DNA from 2 places in the Cytobacillus sp. Bac17 genome. Region 2 is predicted to be linked to the other one. Evidence: riboswitches for the same ligand, from Rfam matches in the RefSeq annotation. Region 2 holds a riboswitch; the other holds the start of a gene.
The links. Region 2 has a riboswitch for preQ1 ahead of queF (preQ(1) synthase). Riboswitches for the same ligand answer to the same signal wherever they lie in the genome.

Region 1: it holds a riboswitch for preQ1, as region 2 does, so the genes downstream of both, queC (7-cyano-7-deazaguanine synthase QueC) here and queF (preQ(1) synthase) in region 2, are expected to answer to the same signal.

Annotation. Positions count from the first base shown of each region.
Region 1 covers NZ_JALJRC010000017.1:57,797-61,212, forward strand. The annotation lists gene queE (7-carboxy-7-deazaguanine synthase QueE) at 46-777, opposite strand; gene queD (6-carboxytetrahydropterin synthase QueD) at 770-1,246, opposite strand; gene queC (7-cyano-7-deazaguanine synthase QueC) at 1,250-1,909, opposite strand; PreQ1 riboswitch class I at 1,962-2,004, opposite strand; gene NR125_RS18495 (hypothetical protein) at 2,157-2,285, shown strand; gene NR125_RS18500 (CBS domain-containing protein) at 2,335-3,057, opposite strand; gene pxpB (5-oxoprolinase subunit PxpB) at 3,394-3,416, shown strand, end outside.
Region 2 covers NZ_JALJRC010000007.1:86,092-89,507, forward strand. The annotation lists gene NR125_RS11350 (AhpC/TSA family protein) at 1-431, opposite strand, end outside; gene NR125_RS11355 (Bax inhibitor-1/YccA family protein) at 642-1,283, opposite strand; gene mscL (large conductance mechanosensitive channel protein MscL) at 1,350-1,724, opposite strand; PreQ1 riboswitch class I at 1,867-1,912, shown strand; gene queF (preQ(1) synthase) at 2,023-2,520, shown strand; gene NR125_RS11370 (YhdT family protein) at 2,679-2,969, shown strand; gene panF (sodium/pantothenate symporter) at 2,966-3,416, shown strand, end outside.

The DNA of each region.
Region 1 (3,416 bases), on a different contig from region 2:
CCTTTACAAAAAAAACCGCACCAATTGGTGCGGGATTAGCAGATACTACACTCCCCGCTTATTGCCCCATACATATGTATGCAGCTGCGGAAGTACTTTAACATCTGTCAAATCATTGTCATGTATCGTTTTTTCAATGAGCCAATCATATTTGTCAAGCAGTTTCTGCAATAAATTTCGGTCGTCAGCTGTAACAGTGTCATCATTTCCCACCTGCAGATAAAACGGAACACCGGGATAGCGCTTATGAATGTTTTTAGCGTATTCATAATCCTTATCATCAAAAACAACAATCTTCAGTGAGACCTGCTGTTCTGCCTTTCTTTTGGTCTGAAGATTATTCACAATATAACCGAGCACATCGAAGTCTGTTTTCATGCCTGAGCTCGGCGGTTTTGGGGATAGGGTCAGTTCATCAATTTCATAAAACCAATCCTGCCAGCGGCTCCCCTGTGTTTCCAGGCAGATCTTAATTTTTTCTGCTTTGAGCAAAGAAATGAGTTCACTCAAATTTTTTAAAAGTGCAGGATTACCCCCGGATATGGTCACAAAGGAAAATCCATCCCCACCCAGCTCTTTAAGCTCTTTCCAAATTTCATCCGGTTCCATTTGGCGGATGCTGTCTTTCGCACTTCCATCCCAGGTAAAGGATGAATCACACCAGCTGCATGAATAATCACATCCTGCTGTACGGACGAACATCGTTTTCTGGCCGATCACCATTCCTTCACCCTGAATGGTTGGTCCGAATATTTCGAGAACAGGAATCTTACTCAACCTCCATCCACTCCCTTCTTGCTTCCGCATAGCTTGTAGGAGTTTCAAAAAGGCGCACAAATTCTACTCTTGCACCAACATATTGCTCTTTTCTGTTTTGGAGGCTTTGTGCCATTTTTTCATAAATCCAGACAACCATATTCTCTGCTGTCGTATTCATTGGCGGCAGCGTTTCATTCAGATACTTGTGGTCAAGGAATATTTCAATTTCGTTTTTCCAAATTTTTTTAATGTCGCCGAAATCAATCATTAATCCTCTGTCATCCACGAATCCGCTTATGCCAAAAATCACCTTGTAGGTGTGCCCATGCAGGTTTTTGCATTTGCCTTCATAGCAATGCAGATGATGGGCTGAATCAAAAGTGAATTCCTTGCTGACCATTACACGCTTATGGTGGTATTTCAGCTGATCGGGTTTGATATCCTCATTTATCTTCTGCAGTTTATCAACAATCCTGAAACCGTACATGGCTTAAAGCTCCTCCTTTTCCTTGAGGTATTCTTCAAGGCCATTTTTCCTTAAATGGCATGCTGGACACTCCCCGCAGCCATCAGCCGGAATTCCGTTATAGCATGTCAGTGTTTTCTCACGCACATAATCAAGGGCATTTAATTCATCTGCCAGCTTCCATGTCTCTGCTTTGTTGAGCCACATTAATGGTGTATGGATCACAAACTGTTCATCCATTGATAGATTAAGGGTGACATTCAATGATTTTATAAAAATATCCCTGCAGTCTGGGTAGCCGCTGAAATCTGTTTCACACACCCCGGTTATAATATGCTTTGCATTAATCTGACTGGCCAGCACACCAGCAAATGACAGGAATAAAAGGTTTCTCCCAGGCACAAATGTGGATGGAAGCCCGCCTTCCTCCCCATCCTTTACTTTAATCTCATCACGGGTTAGTGCATTTGGTGCCAGCTGATTCAATAGGGACATATCTAGAATGTGGTGCCTGATCCCCAGTTCTTTTGCTATTTGCTGTGCACATTCGATCTCCAGCTTATGACGCTGATTATAATTAAAAGTGACGGCTTCCACTTCTTCAAAACGTTCCTTTGCCCAGAATAAGCAAGTTGTACTATCCTGACCGCCACTGAACACAACGAGGGCTTTATCATTTTTCATATAAAAATTCTCCTTTAAATAGAAAAACAGGACCACTAAGAAAGCAGACCTGTTTTCCTTAGTTTTTTAAAGAGGGTAGCTAGAACCTCTACCGTGTACACGGATTTTGCTATTGAACTATCAGTTTATATTATCATCTTTATTGGCTTTTTAGAAGGCTTAAATTTATACAGTAAAAAAGTTTTATTATTCAAAATCGCGGGAAAGTAATAATGCAGCGCCAATTTCATAAGGAGGGACTGAAGCCATGATCAGGTTTACATCGACTTCACGCTATTCCTTTGGCATTGCAAAAAAAGGGACATTTATAAGAAAGTCTGCAGGAATGAATATTCAGGATAGGTCTACTCTGATGCGTCTGGGACTGCTGCAATAATCGGAACCGGCAAAAAAGGTGCAGCTATTGCTTGCACCTTTTTTGCGTTTTAATTTTCTGAATCGGCTTCCAGGAGGTCCCACGCTGTTATGATGCCTTTTGGTTTTTCAGTCGGCTTTCCGTTCTCGGTAACTATGATCCCTTCAAGCTTTTCATTTTTATTTCGGCAGTCCTCAAACATATCCTCTAATTCAAAGATAGATGTATGTTTGCCTGCAAACGAGATTTGATGCTTTGATTTCTTGCTGAAAAGCTCTTTAATTCTCACCTTTTTCAACTGGATTGTTTCTTCTGTAAAGTGCTCTGCCATCCATTTCACGATATCTGCCGAAGTTAATAGCCATGAGTATTCCTCTTTTCTCGAGTAAATGGGGAATTGGGAGTGTGAAAATTTATTAATTATGGCCAGTACATCCGTTAGCTTGCCATCTTCATAAAAATAAAATACCGGAGTTGCAGCTATGGAAAGTGCGGTTTTTGGCTTTTCAAAATGGCCGGCAATCCTTTCAATCTTTTCTACCGTCTCGAGATGAGGCTCCGCAATATAATAATCAAGGTCTATTTTTTCATGGACAATGGCATTTCGCAGCTTGGCAAACTGATGCAAATCATCTTCATATAATCGAATCAGCGAATGATTTTTCTGTATTTCTATAAGTTTATAAAATCTATCTGTTCTGGCGTTTTTAGCAGATTGTTTTAAGGCTTTGTGAATACGGTTAAAGGCAGCCTCAAATCTTTCTGATAAGTTCATTTCTAAATCTGCTTCCAATATGATCTCTCCCTAAATGGTGATGTACCTCCTCTATTCCCAAAATGATGGACAAACTAAACTTTGAAGTTATTGGTACGCCTTCTAGCAGAATAATTTGCACAAATAGAATTTTCAGTCTATTATATAATATTATATTCTTCTGCTAAGGACATTGCATAAATATATAACATTACTAATAAATGTTTTTCATTCAAGCATTAGAAGACATGATTTTCCCTTTTTTCAGAAAGAATAATGAATGAAATTCTTTTGAATAAAAATGAAGATTTATTATTACCAAATAATATTTTATTCCTCAGTACAAACAAATTTACTGCGAAAGCTGGTGAAATGATGAGATACACCCTTCACCCATT
Region 2 (3,416 bases):
TCCATTTTCTTTAAAACATCAGCAATCTTTGCGTGATTTTTAGGGGATTCATCAATATGCTTCCATAAAATCTTTCCCTGTGGCGAGAAAAGCCATGTCCCGCCTTGAATGTAGACATTCTGGGTCTTCATGGATTTCATGACAAATTCCTTCTGTTTTTCATTATCAGGGACAAACCCCTTCACTTTTCCTGTTATAAATCCAAATGCTGCTTTTGAAAGGAGCTTCCACTTTGGCATTGTTTTATGTCCCATTCCTCTATAAGCTTCCCGGGATGGATCGCCAAGGATTGGAAAAGGGAACGGGCCGAATTGCTCAAGGAATTGATTGATGAATGTTCCTTTAGAAGGAGCAATGACAATGACTTGAAAACCTCTGGCTTCCAATTCACTTATGCGCTCGCGCAACTGCGCAAGATATTCTCTGCACACCGGTCAGCCAAGATGGCGGACGAAAACAGCCATTGTATATTGGCCATTAATGGCCTGTTCAAGCGTAATATTTTTATCAGGATTTTGGGTTTCCAAAATATAATTCATTATTATCCCGCCTTTCGGATTTACTTCTGATCATACCTAATCTTTTTGAAGGAATAAAGAAATGAAGCTTGCACATAAAAAAACAGGAGTTCGCACTCCTGTTTAGTCCCTGCTCCCCAAAATTCCAAAAATACGAAGAATATTAATGAACAGGTTAATAAAATCAAGGTATAGGTTAAGAGCCATTAAAGGCACTTCTTCCGGTGAAACTCCATAATGCTTCATGCGGTTGAAATCGAATAGCACATATCCGCTGAATACAAGCACTCCGATGAAGGAGAATGCCAGCATCGCGTTAGAGCTTAACGGCCAGAAGATGCTGAAAATAGAGATTGCAATAAGGGCAAGCAATGCTGCCATCAGCATGCCGCCAAGAAAAGATAAATCCCGCTTGGTTGTCGTAGCGTATACAGCCAGGCCTGTAAACACAACCGTTGTCGCTGCAAGTGCGACCAGTACGGGGTTCGGGCCAATGGCAGCCAGGTAATGGGCAACAATCGGATAGGTCGTCATCCCTGAAATAAATGTAAATACATAAAGGAATGGATACCCGATGGCCTTTTTGCGGCGAAGCAGGAAAGCGAAAAGCAGCATTCCGAGTTCAAGAATCATGAGCGGCAAAAACAGGGCTGGAGGGACGAAAACACCCGCCATCGTTCCGATAAAAGCAATACCCAATGATAAGGCGAATGCCCGTAAAACAGAAGGCAAATAACTATTATTTGCGGTTTGCTGTACATACATTTGTTTCATTTCTCCCCTAAAATCATTTGTATATGTATATACGTCAGAACTATTATATAAGTTTCATCATTTATTGGTTTTTAAAAGGTCTCTTATCTCCGTTAATAGCTCAACGTTTTTATCCACAGCTGGTGCAGGTGTTGCTTCTTCTTTCTTTTTAAAACGATTGTTGATAATCCTGATAAAGATGAAAATAGAGAATGCCACGATGAAGAAATCAACCACATTCTGTATGAATAAACCGTATTTGACCTCAGCTCCTCCAACTTTTACCATCAGATTCGTAAAGTTTACTCCGCCCATCAGCAATCCAACAAGCGGCATGATGATATCATCTACAAGAGAAGATACAATCTTTCCGAAGGCAGCTCCGATAACAACCCCGACAGCCAAATCAAGCACATTTCCCTTCAGGGCAAATTTTTTAAACTCATTCCACATAACATGTCACCTTTCTAAGAAAATTAACGTAATTATACTATAGAAGAATAAATGAAAACCAGATAAAGAAGCCCCTATTGACAGAAACAGGCTTTTTCTCTATAGTAACAATGACAATTATATTTCGAATATTCCCGTGTGAGCGGGAGAGGTTCATAGCTTCACCCTCTATAAAAAACTATGGCTTTGATTATAATAATCAACCATATCCATAAGAGGATATGGTTTTTATTTTTTAAGCTGTACTTTTTGGACCTCTTCTTAGGATCAGCGGGATCGTATAAAGGGAGGCTTTTTTATGTCAGGAAGAAAAGATGAGGAATTAACGGATATTACGCTATTGGGAAATCAGGGTACAAAATATCTTTTTGAATACTCGCCTGATATTCTGGAGGCTTTTGACAATAAGCATCCAAACCGCGATTATTTTGTAAAGTTTAATTGCCCTGAGTTTACGAGTCTTTGCCCGAAAACAGGACAGCCGGATTTTGCGACCATCTATATCAGCTATATTCCGGATCAGAAAATGGTAGAGAGCAAGTCATTAAAGCTATATCTTTTCAGCTTTAGAAATCATGGAGATTTCCATGAAGACTGCATGAACATCATTATGAACGACCTTATTGAATTAATGGACCCGCGCTATATTGAGGTTTGGGGCAAATTTACGCCACGTGGCGGAATCTCCATTGATCCGTATTGCAACTACGGCAAGCCGGGGACGAAATATGAAAAAATGGCAGAATACCGTTTAATGAACCATGACCTTTACCCGGAGACAATTGACAATCGTTAAGATCCTAGCTTGCTTAAAGTGAAATTTTAAAATAATATCAAAAAGGCAGAGCAATCTGCTTTTTTTGTTGCAGAAAATATACATAAGTGGGATTATATTCAGGGAATATTCTGTATTTTATGGTACGTTACTATAATAAAGCTCTGAAGGGGGACATAATGAAGAAAGGCGTACATAAAAAAGATCCGCGCTTTAAAATCGCAGAGAGAGAGGCGTGGATTGGCATTGGTCTGGTGCTCTTCAATTTTGTATGGTGGTATGGGTTTGCCTATGGGATGGGGTCTGGGCCTGCTGGTGAGTATACATATATTTGGGGGTTGCCTGCCTGGTTTTTCTGGAGCTGCGCAGCAGGATTTGCCGTAATGGTGATTCTGGTAACAGCAGCTGTTAAGTTCCTGTTTAAAGAAGTGCCGTTTGAAGAAAACGGGGAAGGGGGAGAATCTGAATGAATTGGCAGGTAATTTTTCCTCTTCTCATCTTTTTAATTATTATTTTTCTCGTAGGCTTATGGTCCAGCAGAAAGATTGATACCGGGAGTTCGTTCCTGCAGGATTATTTTCTTGGGGGAAGGCAGCTTGGCGGTTTTATTCTGGCTATGACGATGATTGCAACCTACGGAAGTGCCAGCAGTTTCATTGGAGGTCCCGGCGTTGCTTACACACAGGGGCTTGGCTGGGTGCTGCTTGCGATGTCACAGGTTGTCACAGGTTATTTCGTTCTCATGGTGCTGGGGAAAAAGTTTGCCATCACAGCAAGAAAGTATAATGCTGTGACGCTCATCGATTTTCTAAAAGAACGATATAACAGCAGATGGGTTGTCTGGCTATCCTCTCTCAGCATCATTATTTTCCTTTTTTCTGCCATGGCTGCCCAATGGGTTGGCGGAGCAAGATTAA